DNA from 3 places in the Streptomyces sp. NPDC046215 genome. Region 2 is predicted to be linked to each of the others. Evidence: riboswitches for the same ligand, from Rfam matches in the RefSeq annotation. Region 2 holds a riboswitch; each other region holds the start of a gene.
What was found. A riboswitch is a leader RNA that binds a small molecule or an ion and turns the genes downstream of it on or off. The one in region 2 is predicted to bind cobalamin.
Positions count from the first base shown of each region.

Region 1 (4,757 bases), on a different contig from region 2:
GCTGATGACATCGGCGTCCAGGTCGTCGATGGCCTGGAGGATGTCACCGAACTCGGCGTAGCACATGTGGGTGTGGATCTGGGTGTCCGGGCGGACGCCGCCGGTGGTGAGGCGGAACGCCTCGGTCGCCCAGGCGAGGTAGCCGGCGTGGCCGGCCGCGCGCAGGGGCAGCGTCTCGCGCAGGGCGGGCTCGTCGACCTGGATCACGGAACTGCCCGCGGCCTCCAGGTCGTTCACCTCGTCGCGCAGGGCGAGGGCGACCTGACGGGCGGTCTCGCCCAGCGGCTGGTCGTCGCGGACGAAGGACCAGGCGAGCATGGTGACCGGGCCGGTCAGCATGCCCTTGACCGGGCGGTCGGTGAGGGACTGCGCGTAGGACGTCCAGCGGACCGTCATCGGCTCGGGGCGGGAGATGTCGCCGGCGAGGATCGGCGGGCGGACGTAGCGGGTGCCGTAGGACTGGACCCAGCCGTGCTGGGTGGCGAGATAGCCCGTGAGCTGTTCGGCGAAGTACTGGACCATGTCGTTGCGTTCGGGCTCGCCGTGGACCAGGACGTCGATCCCGGCCTTCTCCTGGAAGGAGAGGACCTCGCGGATCTCGGCCTCGATGCGCTCCTCGTAGGCGGCGGCGGTGACGCGGCCGGCGCGCAGGCCGGCGCGGGCGGTGCGCAGTTCGGTGGTCTGGGGGAAGGAGCCGATGGTGGTCGTCGGCAGGAGCGGCAGGCGCAGCCGGGCGCGCTGGGCGGCGGCCCGCTCGGGGTAGGGCAGGGAGCGGCGGGTGTCGGCGGCGGTGACGGCCGCGGCGCGGGCCCGTACGGCCGGGACGCGGGTGAGGGCGGAGCCTGCGCGGGAGGCGAGATCGGCGCGGTTGGCGGCGAGGTCGGCGGCGATGGTGTCGGTGCCGTGGGCCAGGCCGCGGGCCAGGGTGACGATCTCGGTGGTCTTCTGGCGGGCGAAGGCGAGCCAGCGGGCGATCTGCGGGTCGATGTCGCGTTCGGCGGTGGCGTCCAGGGGGACGTGCAGCAGGGAGCAGGAGGAGGCGACGTCGACGCGGTCGGCGAGGCCGAGGAGGGTGCCGAGGGTGGCCAGGGACTTCTCGAGGTCGTTGATCCAGACGTTGCGGCCGTTGACGACGCCCGCGACCAGGCGCTTGCCGGGCAGTCCCCCGGCGGCGGCGAGGTCGCCGAGGTTGGCGGCGGCGGGGCCGGTGAAGTCGAGGGCGAGTCCATCGACGGGCGCCTTGGCGAGGACGGGGAGGGCCTCGCCGAGCCGGTCGAAGTAGGAGGCGACGAGCAGCCGCGGGCGTGCGGTGAGGCCGCCGAGGTCGCGGTAGGCGCGGGCGGCGGCGTTCAGGTCGGCGGGGGTGCGGTCCTGGGCGAGGGCCGGTTCGTCGAGCTGGACCCAGGCGGCTCCGGCGGCGCGGAGGTCGGCGAGGACCTCGGCGTAGACGGGCAGGAGCCGGTCGAGGAGGGTGAGCGGCTCGAAGTCCGCGGGGACGCCGGGGGCAGGCTTGGCGAGCAGGAGGTAGGTGACGGGACCGACTAGGACCGGGCGGGGGTCGAGGCCGAGGGCGCGGGCTTCCTCGCATTCGGTGACCTGCTTGGCGGAGTCGGCGGTGAAGACGGTGTCGGGGCGCAGTTCGGGGACGAGGTAGTGGTAGTTGGTGTCGAACCACTTGGTCATCTCCAGCGGGGCCACGTCCTGGGTGCCGCGGGCCATGGCGAAGTAGCCGTCGAGGGGGTCGGCGGCGACGGCCGCGCGGTGCCGGGCCGGGATCGCGCCGACCATGACGCTGGTGTCGAGGACGTGATCGTAGTACGAGAAGTCGCCGGTGGGCACTTCGTGGATCCCGGCGCCGGCCAGGTCCCGCCAGTGGGTGCGGCGCAGTCCGGCGGCGGTGTCCCGGAGGGCGTCGGCGGTGACGCGGCCCTTCCAGTAGCCCTCGACGGCTTTCTTCAGTTCCCGGTTCCGGCCCTGGCGGGGGTAGCCGTGGACGGTGGCGCGTGCTGCCGCGGCTGCGGACTTGGTGGTCACGGAACTCTCCTTCGCGAGTTTTCGTCCTGTCGACCCCGGGACGGGGGAGGGCGCGAAGGGTGACGGACCGGGCGGCCCACGGCGCGAGGTCGTCGCGCGGGTGCCCGCCTGGTGCGTACGCCGACCCGCCCTCGAGGTCACCGGGATCTCCGCGGGCGAACGGTCGCCCACGGGCAGTGGCAGGTCTTCGGACTCACGGGCACGTCTGCCGGGGGCAGACACCTACTGGCCGTCGCTTCCCGGACTCCTGGGGTCCAGTGCGTATGACGGCGGTCGTTCCCGCTCACCGCTGCGGGGCAGTCCCGGATTCCCACCGGGTTCCCTCTTGCGACGCGCCTGCCTGGCGGGCAGGGCGAACCAGCTGCGTGAGCAGCCTAGGCGCTGGATCACGTCCCGGATAGGGCCGTTCACATTCCGGACGGCGGCCTGAGACGCCGGTCCGGGCGGTGGCACCGGGCGGGCGCGGAGCGGCCCCCTTCGCCGCTCCGCGCCCGTGCCCCACGGGCCGGGGCCCCTCAGCCCCGATCGTAGGAGTGGAAGCCCCGGCCCGTCTTGCGCCCGAGCAGCCCCGCCTCGACCATGCGCAGCAGCAGCGGCGGCGGGGCGTAGAGGGGCTCCTTGAACTCCTCGTAGAGGGACCGGGCGATGGCGGCCACGGTGTCCAGGCCGATCAGGTCGGCCAGTCTCAGCGGTCCCATGGGGTGGGCGCAGCCCAGCTCCATGCCGGTGTCGACGTCGTCGGCCGTCGCGTAGCCGGACTCCGCCATGCGGATCGCGGCGAGGAGGTAGGGGACGAGGAGGGCGTTGACGACGAAGCCGGCCCGGTCCCGGGAGCGGACGGTCCTCTTGCCGAGGGTGACGGTGGCGAACTCCTCGATCGTGGCGGCCGCTTCGGCGGTGGTGTGCAGCGAGGTGACGATCTCCACGAGCGGCATCACGGGCACGGGGTTGAAGAAGTGCAGGCCGAGGACGCGGTCGGCGCGGCGGGTGGCCATGCCCAGGCGCATCACGGGGAGGGAGGAGGTGTTGGTGGCCAGGATCGCCGCCGGATCTTCGACGATCTTGTCGAGGGCGGTGAAGATCGCGGTCTTGACCTCGGCGTCCTCGACGACGGCCTCGATGACGAGCTGCCGGTCGGCGAGGTCGTCGAGGTCACGGTGAAGGTGAGGCGGGTGAGCGCGTCCTCGGCGGTGGGGCGGTCGGTCTTGCCGCGCTCGACGGCGCGTTCGAGGGAGCGGGCGACGCGGTCGCGGGACCGGTGGGCGGCGGCGGTGTCGGTCTCGCAGACGAGGGTGTCGAGCCCGGCGCGGGCGCACACCTCGGTGATGCCGGCGCCCATCCGGCCGCCGCCGACGACGCCCACGCGCCGCACGGCGGGGTTCACGAGGTCACCGCCGGGCGGCGGCGGACGAGGTGGCGGGCGTGGGCGTCGGTGGTGGAGAACGCGGGCAGGTGGTCCGCGAGGGCGGTGGGTGCGAAGAGGGCCGCCTCGTTCACCCGGGCGTCGCGGCCGGGAAGGCGGGCGGCCGTGCCGCCGATGGCGTGGGCGCCGCGCCGGTGGCAGGTGCGGACCGGCAGTTCGGTGGAGGCGCGCGGGAACGGGGCGGTCGGGGTGACCTTGGCGCGGTCGGGCAGGGCGGCGTCCAGGGCGGCGGGGGTGAGGATCTCGTCGAAGCGGGCGCCCGGTGCGCCGAGCACCTGGGCGCGGCCGGTCACGGTGGTGAGGGACATGCGGTCTCCTGACGGGGGCGGTGAGGGCCGGGCGGCGCCGGGCTCCGGCCCTCACCTGAGGGCGTGCCGGCCCGGCACCCGGCCGGGCCGGCGGCGGGTGCCGGGCTCCGAGGGGCTAGGGCGTGTCTTACGGGTCAGCCCGGGGCCGCGACGCCCGGCACGGCACCTCGCCGCGTTGTCGCATCACCCGAGTACGCCCAGTACGCGGGAGATGCTCCGCCTTGCGAGGTACCGCACCGGACGCCGCGGCCTGATCCGGGCTGACCCGTAAGACACGCCCTAGTGGAACTGCTCTTCCTCGGTGGAGCCGCGCAGGGCGAGGGTCGCGGCGGCGGGGTTGACCGCCGTGCTGACGAGGTCGAAGTAGCCGGTGCCGACCTCGCGCTGGTGCTTGACGGCGGTGAACCCCTGCGCCTGGGCGGCGAACTCCCGCTCCTGGAGGTCGACATAGGCGGTCATGCCGTGCTCGGCGTAGCCGCGGGCCAGGTCGAACATGCCGTGGTTGAGGGAGTGGAAGCCCGCGAGGGTGATGAACTGGAAGCGGTAGCCCATCGCGCCGAGCTCCCGCTGGAACTTGGCGATCTGGTCGTCGTCGAGCGCGGCGCGCCAGTTGAAGGACGGCGAGCAGTTGTAGGCGAGCAGCTGGCCGGGGTACCGGGCGTGGATCGCCTCGGCGAACTCCTTGGCCTGGGCGAGGTCCGGGGTGCCGGTCTCCATCCACAACAGGTCCGCGTACGGGGCGTAGGCCAGGCCGCGGGCGATGACGGGGGCCATGCCGGGCTCGACCCGGTAGAAGCCCTCGGGGGTGCGCTCGCCGGTGCAGAACCGGGCGTCGGTCTCGTCGACGTCGCTGGTGAGCAGGTTGGCGGCGAGGGCGTCGGTGCGGGCGACGAGCACCGTGGGCACGTCGGCGATGTCCGCGGCGAGGCGGGCGGCGTTGAGGGTGCGGATGTGCTGCGAGGTGGGGACGAGGACCTTGCCGCCGAGGTGGC
Region 1 is NZ_JBEYZW010000019.1:410-5,166, forward strand. It holds gene metE (5-methyltetrahydropteroyltriglutamate--homocysteine S-methyltransferase) at 1-2,034, opposite strand, end outside; cobalamin riboswitch at 2,195-2,411, opposite strand; partial or broken gene ABZ951_RS11220 (3-hydroxybutyryl-CoA dehydrogenase) at 2,550-3,418, opposite strand; partial or broken gene ABZ951_RS11225 (hypothetical protein) at 3,514-3,669, opposite strand; gene aceA (isocitrate lyase) at 4,045-4,757, opposite strand, start outside.
Region 1: linked by a shared signal. The riboswitch ahead of metE (5-methyltetrahydropteroyltriglutamate--homocysteine S-methyltransferase) and the one ahead of ABZ951_RS17820 (cobalamin biosynthesis protein) in region 2 are both predicted to bind cobalamin.

Region 2 (4,757 bases):
CCAGCAGGGCCATGGTGGCGCCCGTGGACCAGCCGTGCAGGACGATGCGGCGGGCCCCGTAGCGCATCGCGTAGCGGACGGCGGCGTCCACGTCGCGCCACTCGGCGGCGCCGAAGCGGCTGATGCCGTCGGGGGCTCGGGGGGCGCCCACGTCGCCGCGGTAGGCGAGGTCCAGGACGGGCAGCCGCATCCGGTGCAGGAACGGCATGACGACCATGGGGTGCTCGCGGGTGGTGCCCAGGCCGTGGACGGTGATCACCCAGGTGTCCCGGTCGCCGGGCACGAACCAGGCGGGCAGGGGGCCGAGCTCGCCGGGTATCTCGACGTCGGCGTGGTCGAGGCCGAGCGCGTCACGGGGGTTGCCGGCGTGGACCTGCGGGGTGAGCCGGACGTGGGCGCCCGGCTCCAGGACGCCGTGGGTGACGCTCACCAGGCGGCGGACGACGCAGTCGGCGGGGTGCGGGACGTCGGCGACGGGCCCGACGACGGCGTGCAGGCCGCGCGCGGTGAGTCCGTAGGTCCCGGCCCGCCCGGCGGCGATGGAGCGGGTGAGGGTGACCGTGCCGGCGCCGGTGGCGTGCACCGTGAGCTGCGGGGCGTCCGGCAGGGGGCGGCCGGGGCGGGGCCGCAGGGCAGGGTCGGCGGCGTACCGTCCGGCCGCCACCGCGCCCGCTCCGGCACCCAATACCGTCGTGGCGGCCAGGGCCGCCGCTCTTGCCGGGTGCATCCCTTCCAGTGTGGGCGCGCGGGGCGGCGGTGGCCAGTGGGCGTGGGGGTTCCCGGGCGGCTGCGGGCGGGCGGGTCAGGGGCAGCGCTGCCCGTAGCCGCGCAGCTTCGCGGAGACCTCGTCGAGCTGGGCGCGGCTCAGCAGGGACGGGGTGCGGCCGGGGACGGCCGAGGCCGTGAGCCAGAGGCGGCACATCCACTCCAGCTGGGCGGTGCGGTCGTACGCCTGGTCGAGCGTGGTGCCGTGGGTGAGGGTGCCGTGGTTGCGCAGGAGGCAGCCGCTGCGGCCCTCCAGGGCCGTGAGCAGGTGGCGGGCCAGCTCCTCGCTGCCGTAGAGCGCGTAGTCGGCGACGCGGACCGGGCCGCCGAGGGCGGCGGCCATGTAGTGGATGAGCGGCAGTTCCTCGACGAGGGTGGAGACGGCCGTGGCGTGGACGGCGTGGGTGTGGACGACGGCCGCGGCGTCGGTGGAGCGGTAGACGGCCAGGTGCATGGGGAGCTCGCTGGTGGGCACGAGCTCGCCGAGGACCTGCCGGCCGTCGAGGTCGACACCGACGGCGTCCTCGGGGCCGAGCCGGTCGTAGGGGACCCCGCTGGGGGTGACAAGAACGACATCGCCGACCCGGGCGGAAACATTGCCCGAGGTGCCCACCACGAGCCCTTCGGCCGTGGTGCGCCGGGCGGTGGCCACGATCTCGTGCCAGGCCCGCCGCAGTTCCTGTTCGGTCATCGCTGCACCCCTCCGGTTGGCGTCACCACTGCGCCCGTCCCAGTTCACCTTCCGTTCACCAAGGGTCCCTACGGTCGCCGCTGTACTGACCATCGAGCTGATTGCCTGGGTGAATGGAACACATCACGCTTCTCATCGGGATCGTGATCGTCACGGCCTTGGTGTTCGACTTTACGAACGGCTTCCACGACACGGCCAACGCCATGGCCACCACTATCTCCACCGGGGCGCTCAAGCCCAAGACCGCGGTGGCCATGTCGGCCGTACTCAATCTCGTCGGCGCGTTCCTGTCCGTGGAGGTCGCGGCGACGATCTCCAAGGGCATCGTCGACGAATCAGGCATCCGGCCGGAGATCATCTTCGCCGGACTGGTCGGCGCGATCGTCTGGAACCTGCTCACCTGGCTGGCGGGCCTCCCCTCCAGCTCCTCGCACGCGCTGTTCGGCGGCCTGATCGGCGCGACCATCGCCTCGGTGGGCACGGACGCCGTCCACGGTGACGCCGTCGTCATGAAGGTCCTCATCCCCGCCCTCGTCGCCCCGGTCGTGGCCGGCCTGGCGACCGTGCTGGCGACCCGGCTGACGTACCGCCTGGCGCGCAACACCGACCCCGAGGCCAGCGCCAGGGGTTACCGCGCCGGGCAGATCGCCTCGGCCGGCCTGGTCTCCCTCGCCCACGGCACCAACGACGCCCAGAAGACCATGGGCATCATCACCCTCGCCCTGATCTCCGGCGGCGCCCTGGGCGCGGACGCCGACCCGCCGATGTGGGTCATCGCCTCCGCCGGCATCGCCATCGCGCTCGGCACCTACCTCGGCGGCTGGCGCATCATCCGCACCCTGGGCAAGGGCCTCGCCGACATCCAGCCTCCGCAGGGCTTCGCCGCCCAGACCGGCGCCGCCGTCACCATCCTGGCCTCCTCCCACATCGGCTTCGCGCTTTCCACCACCCAGGTCTGCTCGGGCGCCGTCATGGGTGCGGGCAAGGGCCGCAAGGGCGGCGTGGTGCGCTGGTCCACCGCCGGCCGCATGATCGCCGCCTGGGGCCTGACCCTCCCGGCCGCCGGCCTCGTCGGCGCCGGCGCCGCCCTCCTCGCCGACCAGGGCGACTGGGGCGTCGCGGCCGTCGCGGTGCTCGCCGTCGCCACCTGTGGCGCGATCTGGCTGGCCTCGCGCCGCAAGCCCGTGACGCACGACAACGTCAACGAGCTCGACGCTGTGCACGCCGAGCCCGCCAGTGTCGTCACCGCCGCCCTCCAGGCCGTCGCCCCGCCGCCGGCCGGGCTCATCCCGGCCCAGGCCGCCCCGGCTCCCCGCGAGCCCGAGCGCACCCCGGCCGCCGCGACCGGCTGACGCCGGACCAGCCAGCCTTAAGGAAGAACGCAATGAACATCGACTGGGCAGCTCTCGGCCAGGTCTTCGGCGTCAGTCTCGTCGTCACCGTCGCGATGGTGGGCGTCTTCACCCTCGGCATCGTCGGCACGTCCCGCAAGCCCCAGGGCACGCGGGACGGCGCCGCCGGCGCAATAGCGGCCGGCACGGCGCCGACCGCGGTGGCGCGCACCGGCGCGTACGCCTGCTTCGCGCTGTGCGCGGCGGCCGTCGCGTACGGCATCTACCTCATCGTCGCCTGATCGTCCGATCCACCTCGCCGCCGGCTGATCGTCCGCCGGCGGCGGTCCGCCCACGGCCCGGGCGGCCGGCCGCAGGTCACACGTGAGTTGACGGCCGTTCACGGCCCGTGGTGGACTTCCGGGGCCAAACGGCGACAGCAGAGGAAGCCGGTGCGAGTCCGGCGCGGTCCCGCCACTGTCACCGGGGAGTGTCCCCCCACCGAGGGCCACGGTCACCGTCAGGGGGCCGGAAGGCCGGGGGCGGCGCCGATCCGGGAGCCAGGAGACTCTGGTCGCCGGTCACGTCGAACCAGGGCGCGGACCCTGAGTGAGGACACATCGCCATGCCCGGCTGCCGCCGACCACTGCCCCGCGCGTCCCGTGTTCCCCTCCGGGGCGCGGCCTTTCCCCTCCGGGGCACGACGGCGGTCTGATCCGATGCGCGCCGATCACTTCGGTTTCGCGTGCGGTGCCGCCCTCGGCTTCCTCGGCGACCTGGCCCTCGGCGACCCGCGCCGCGGCCACCCCGTGGCCGCGTTCGGCCGGGCCGCGCACGCCGTCGAGCGGCGCCTGTGGCGCGACCACCGCGGCCACGGCGCCCTGCACACCCTGGTGTGCGCGGGCGGCGCCGCCGCGGCCGGGGCGCTGCTGGCCCGCGCCGCCCGCACCTCCCCCCGCGCGGACATCGCGCTGACCGCCGCCGCCACCTGGGCGGTGCTGGGCGGCACCTCGCTGGGCCGGGAGGCCCGCGCCATCGGGGGCGCGCTCGCCGCCGGGGACCTGGACGTGGCCCGGGAGCGGCTGCCGCACCTGTGCGGGCGGGACCCGCAGGCGCTGGACGGGCAGCAGATCGCCCGCGCGGTCGTGGAGTCCGTCGCGGAGAACACCTCCGACGCCGTGGTGGGCGCCCTCGTGTGGGGCGCCCTCGCCGGGGTTCCCGGGCTGGTCGGCTTCCGTGCCGTCAACACCCTGGACGCCATGGTGGGCCACAAGTCGCCGCGCTACCGGCGCTTCGGCTGGGCCTCGGCCCGGCTCGACGACGTCGCCGGCTGGCCCGGCGCCCGCCTCACCGCCGTCCTCGCCGCCGTCGCCGGGCCCGACCCGCGCGGCGCGTGGCGGGTGGCCCGGCGGGACGCCCGGCTGCACCCGAGCCCCAACGCCGGCCCGGTCGAGGCGGCCTTCGCCGGTGCGCTCGGCGTCCGCCTCGGCGGCACGCTCGCCTACGCGGGCCGGGTGGAGCACCGGCCGGTCCTGGGCGCGGAGCTGCGGCCCGTGGAGAGCGCCGACATCGAGCGCGCGGTGCGGCTCTCGCGCCGGGTGGCGCTGCTGGCGCTCGGCACGGCGGTGGCCGGCCGTGCGCTGGGCAGCCTTGTCAGCAGGACCGTCAGAACGAGGAGGAGCCGGTGACAGCCGACGGGAGCGGGCCCGCGGGCCCGCTGGGCGGGGGCCTGCTGGTGGCCGGGACGACCTCGGACGCGGGCAAGAGCGTGGTGACGGCCGGGATCTGCCGCTGGCTGGTCCGCAAGGGCGTCAAGGTCGCGCCGTTCAAGGCGCAGAACATGTCGCTGAACTCCTTCGTCACCCGGGAGGGCGCGGAGATCGGCCGGGCCCAGGCCATGCAGGCGGCCGCGGCGCGCGTCGAGCCGTCCGCGCTGATGAACCCCGTCCTCCTCAAGCCCGGCAGTGACC
Region 2 is NZ_JBEYZW010000036.1:57,181-61,937, forward strand. It holds gene ABZ951_RS17800 (hypothetical protein) at 1-727, opposite strand, end outside; gene ABZ951_RS17805 (class II aldolase/adducin family protein) at 803-1,456, opposite strand; gene ABZ951_RS17810 (inorganic phosphate transporter) at 1,570-2,808, shown strand; gene ABZ951_RS17815 (hypothetical protein) at 2,841-3,089, shown strand; cobalamin riboswitch at 3,229-3,358, shown strand; gene ABZ951_RS17820 (cobalamin biosynthesis protein) at 3,507-4,475, shown strand; gene ABZ951_RS17825 (cobyric acid synthase) at 4,505-4,757, shown strand, end outside.

Region 3 (4,757 bases), on a different contig from region 2:
GAAGACGAGCCTGATGGTGATCACGGCCAGTCCGAGCTTGAGGAACGCCCCGTAGGAGCGCGCCCACGGCGCGTCCGTGCGCCGGGCCGCCACGACGTATCCGGCCACGCCGACCAGCAGCCCCAGCAGCAGCGGGTTGGTGGTGCGCGACGCGGCGGTGGCCAGCCCCAGCGCCCACACCCACCAGGCGCCCGCGTGCAGCGCGGACGCCCGCGCGGTGACGGGCGCGGTGCTCGGGCCGCCGGGGCGCGGCGGCGGGTTCCTGTCGCTCATCCGCGGCGGCGGCGCGCCTGCCACGCGGCGGCGGCACCGAGGGCGACCACGGCGGCGACACCGCCGATCAGACCGGCCGAGGGCACGCCGTCACCGCCGTCGTCCTTCCGTTCGTCCTTGCCGCCGTCCCCGGCGGAGGCGGTCTGCCCGCTCTTCTTCCCGGCGACCTGCTCGCCGCAGCCCGACTTCGGGTAGCCGGCGATGGCGCACAGCAGCGCGGCGGAGTCGTACCGCAGGGGCTTCGCGACGGCCGCGAGCGCCTCCGCTGCGCTCGCGTCGCCGCCGACCCGCGCGCATGCCGTGCGGGGCGCGGGCGGGGTCTCACCCTCGGGGGCGTCGGCGGCCGTGCCGAAGTCCAGGACGACCGCGATCCGCTTGCGGCCGTCCTCGGCGGGGGTGCCGGCGCACACCGCGCCGAAGTCCGCCGCGGCGCGCGGCTTCGCGGCGTCCCGGGAGTCCTCGCTGACGGCGAACCGGAAGCCGACGGTGTCCCCGTCGCCGGGCCGCGCCGTGGACGGGCCCTGCGTGGCGTACGCCCAGCCGCTGCCGGTGGCGTCCCAGAACGACCAGTACCGGTACCCGGCCGCCTGCGCGGGGGCCGCGCCCAGCCCGGCGAGGACCCCGGCGAGGAGCAGCGCCCCGAGGGCGCGCGCGCCGCGGCGGACCGTCACAGCTGCTTCTTCTTCCGGCCGCTGATCAGGAAGCCGGCGCCGATGCTGGCGACGAAGAAGACGCCGACGATCCACCAGACGCTGACGCCCTTGTCGTCGTCCTTCTTCTCCTCGTCCTTCTGCTCCGCCGAGGAGGCGGACTCCGGCTTCGGGCCCATCGCGTTCAGCTGGGCGACCAGGTCGGTGCCGGCGAAGTCGCGCGGGTCGGCGCCGGTGGCGTGGGCGGCGAGGATGAGCTTGGCGACGCGGCCGGGGTGGTTCTTCGCCCAGTCGGCGGTGCCGCTCTCCTTGGACCGCAGCCACGTCAGCGGCTTCTCGGCGGCCTCGCGGTGGCCGCCCGCGGCGAGGGCGACGACGGCGTCGGCGGTGTTGCCCTGGTCGGGCTTGGCCGGGGCGCCGGGCATGGACGGCACGAGGTAGCCGCCGTTCTTGGCGAGCGCCTCGGAGAGGTACCCGTCGACGGCCTCGGCCGCCGCGGCGGCGTCCTTCGGCTTCGCCTTGTCGTCGGCAGCGCAGTCCAGCGGCTTCAGGGGCTGGTCCGCGCCCTTCTTCGGCGGCTCGACGAGGAAGCCCTTGCCGCGCGTGGCCAGGCCCGCGGCGGCGCTGGCGAGGTTGTCGGCGCGCAGCCCGCTCTTGTCGTCCTTCAGGAAGGAGAAACCGCCGCGCTCCCCTTCCTTCGCGTCGCAGCCGAGCTGGAACGTCAGCAGCGTGGCCACCGGGTCCTTGCCGCCCTTCGCGGCGACCTTGGCCGGGTCCTGCCCGGTGGCGGCGAACGCGCCGAGGGCGATGGAGGTGGAGTTCGCGTCGCTGGGGCTGCCGGGCTGGTAGCCCCAGCCGCCGTCGTCGTTCTGGTGCGCCTTGAGCCAGTCGAGGCCCTTCGTCACCTGCTCGGACCGGCCGCCGGCCGCCGCGAGGCCCTGGACGGCCGCGGCGGTCTGGTCGGTGAACTCCTTCTGGGTGTCGCACGCCTTGGCGGGGTCGGCCCGGAAGCCGGGGAAACCGCCGTCCGCGCACTGCTGGCCGGTGAGCCAGTCGACGGCCTCCTTGGCGGGGGAGACGCCGACGGCGCTCTGCGCCACGAAGGTCAGGGACTGCCGGAAGACGCCGTCGAACTTGGGGTCCTCGGTGCCGTACAGGCCGGGGGCGGCCGGCGACGGGGAGGCGTCGGCGAACGCGGCGGGCGCCATGGCCGTGCTCAGGACGGCGGCGGTGGCCAGGGCCACGGCGCCGCGGCGCGCGTGGACGGCGAGGGAGGGGGCCATGGGGTCGGTGCCTCTCGGTGGGTCGCTGCGGGGGTCGGCGGGCGGACGGGTACGGACTGTGCCACCGCGCACGGCCGCCCCTCCGCGCGTTCCGCGCGGTGGCACCGGGCCCGGCTCCGTATACCTCGACGGTGCCGTGGGGCCGGGCACCGCCGAGGGGCGGCGCGACCGGCTCCGGAAAGCCTTGCCGCCAGGGCGCGGGTGGTCCGGCTCGTACGGTCCGCACGGGCGCGGCCGTCGTCACGGTTGCGGGTCAGCGCCGGATTCCCACCGGCTTTCCCCGTTCCGAGGCGGGATGAAGTTGTCACGGACACTTTAACCGGCGGCTTATGGGTGGCTCATACCGCCACGATTGCGACGGTATGAGGGGGGGCTTCGGCCTCCGGCGGGGCCGCTCTGTCCGGCGGGGGCCTCACGGGACGGGGCCGCCTCGGCCGCGCGGTCCGGCGGCGGGTGCCCGGCCGGGGGCACCCGCCCCCGCCCCGCGTCACCCGGCCCCGGCGGCCAGGGCGCGGGCCCGTGCGCCCGTCGGCCGCGGTCAACTGCCCGTTCGGCCCGGGTGGCCCGGGCCCTGTCGCGCCCGGCGAGTGGTGCCGGGCCGGGCGGGCGATGGGGCGTCACGGGCGCTGCCCCGACACGACCGTGCGCGTCGGCCGGCGGCGGGTGCCTGTCGTGACCGGTGAGGGTGATCGTCGCGGTCGAAGCGCGGGCGTCTGCCGGCCGCGGTCGGGTGCCCGTTCCGGCCGGGCCCGGCGCGTGCGAGGCGGGCGGCCGTGGGCCGGTGCTGCGGGTCGTGGGACGTCCGCCCCGGCGCCGTCGAGACGCGCCGGGCCGGCGGTGGCCGCTCCCGCCCCATGGCGTCCGGGCCGGTGGCCAAGGGCCCGGGCGTCGGCCGGCCGCGGCCGCCCGGCCCACTCCCGCACGGCCGTGCGCTCCGCGCCCCCGCCCGCCGCCCCCCATTGCCCCCGGCCACGGGAACTGGTACCAGTTCTGATGCAGCGTCAGATGTGGCGCACCCGCGGCGGAGCCGGAAGGCGGCGAGTCATGGCTGAACTCATCGAGTACGGGCAGCTCTTCATCGGCGGCGCGTTCACCGAGCCCGCCGGGCGGGACACCATCGACGTCGTCTCCCCGCACACCGAGGCCGTCATCGGGCGCGTCCCGCACGCCTGCCGCGAGGACGTCGACCGGGCCGTCGCCGCCGCCCGCACCTCCTTCGACTCCGGCGTCTGGGCCGAGCGGCCCCTCGCCGAGCGGATCGAGGTCGTCACTCGGATCAAGGACGGTATCGCCGCCCGCCACGAGGAGATCGCCGAGGTCATCTCCGCCCAGAACGGCTCCCCCTACTCCTGGAGCGTCCTCGCCCAGGCGCTCGGCGCGATGATGGTCTGGGACAGTGCCGTCGCCGTCGCGCGCGGCATCCCCTTCGAGGAGCGGCGGGCCGGGGTCCTCGGACCGCTGCTCGTGCGGCGCGAGCCCGTCGGCGTGGTGGCGGCCGTCGCGCCGTGGAACGTGCCGCAGTTCGTCGCGGCCGCCAAGCTCGCCCCCGCCCTGCTGGCCGGCTGCTCGGTGGTGCTCAAGCCCGCGCCGGAGACGCCGCTGGACGCTTACCTGCTCGCCGAGATCGCCGCGGAGGCCGGGCTGCCGGCGGGGGTGCTCTCGATCCTGCCCGCCGGCCGGGAGGTCAGCGAGTACCTCGTCGGCCACCCCGGCGTCGACAAGGTCTCCTTCACCGGCTCCGTCGCCGCGGGCCGGCGCGTCATGGAGGTCGCCGCCCGCCACCTCACCCGCGTCACCCTGGAGCTGGGCGGCAAGTCCGCGGCGATCGTCCTGCCGGACGCCGACCTCGACGCGGCCGTCGCCGGCATCGTGCCCAGCGCCTGGATGAACAACGGGCAGGCATGCGTCGCCCAGACCCGCATCCTCGCCCCGCGTGCCCACTACGGCGAGCTGGCCGAGCGGTTCGCCGCGGCCGCCGCCGCCCTCGTCGTCGGCGACCCCCTCGACCCCGCCACCCAGGTCGGCCCGCTCGTCGCCGAGCGCCAGCGGCGCCGGTCGCTGGAGTACATCGCGCTCGGGCAGCGCGAGGGGGCGAAGGTGCTGGCCGGCGGCGGTAGGCCGGCCGGGCGGGAGACGGGGTGGTACGTGGAGCCCACCCTCTTCGGCGAGGTCACCAACACCATGCGCATCGCCCGCGAGGAGATCTTCGGCCCCGTCATCTGCCTGCTGCCCTACGACGACGAGGAGGAAGCCGTCCGCATCGCCGACGACTCCGACTACGGGCTCTCCGGCAGCGTCTGGACGGCCGACGTCGAGCACGGCATCGACATCGCGCGCCGGGTGCGCACCGGCACGTACAGCGTGAACACCTTCAGCCTCGACATGCTCGGCCCCTTCGGCGGCTACAAGAACTCCGGCCTCGGCCGGGAGTTCGGGCCCGAGGGCTTCGCCGAGTACCAGGAACACAAGATGATCCACCTGCCCGCCGGGCACGGGGAGCGCTGATGGGCGAGCGCTGGCGGGTGGAGGTCGACCGGGGCGTGTGCGTCGG
Region 3 is NZ_JBEYZW010000033.1:54,600-59,356, forward strand. It holds partial or broken gene ABZ951_RS16790 (CbiQ family ECF transporter T component) at 1-273, opposite strand, end outside; gene ABZ951_RS16795 (SCO2322 family protein) at 270-944, opposite strand; gene ABZ951_RS16800 (prenyltransferase/squalene oxidase repeat-containing protein) at 941-2,278, opposite strand; cobalamin riboswitch at 2,385-2,537, opposite strand; gene ABZ951_RS16805 (aldehyde dehydrogenase) at 3,251-4,711, shown strand; gene ABZ951_RS16810 (ferredoxin) at 4,711-4,757, shown strand, end outside.
Region 3: linked by a shared signal. The riboswitch ahead of ABZ951_RS16800 (prenyltransferase/squalene oxidase repeat-containing protein) and the one ahead of ABZ951_RS17820 (cobalamin biosynthesis protein) in region 2 are both predicted to bind cobalamin.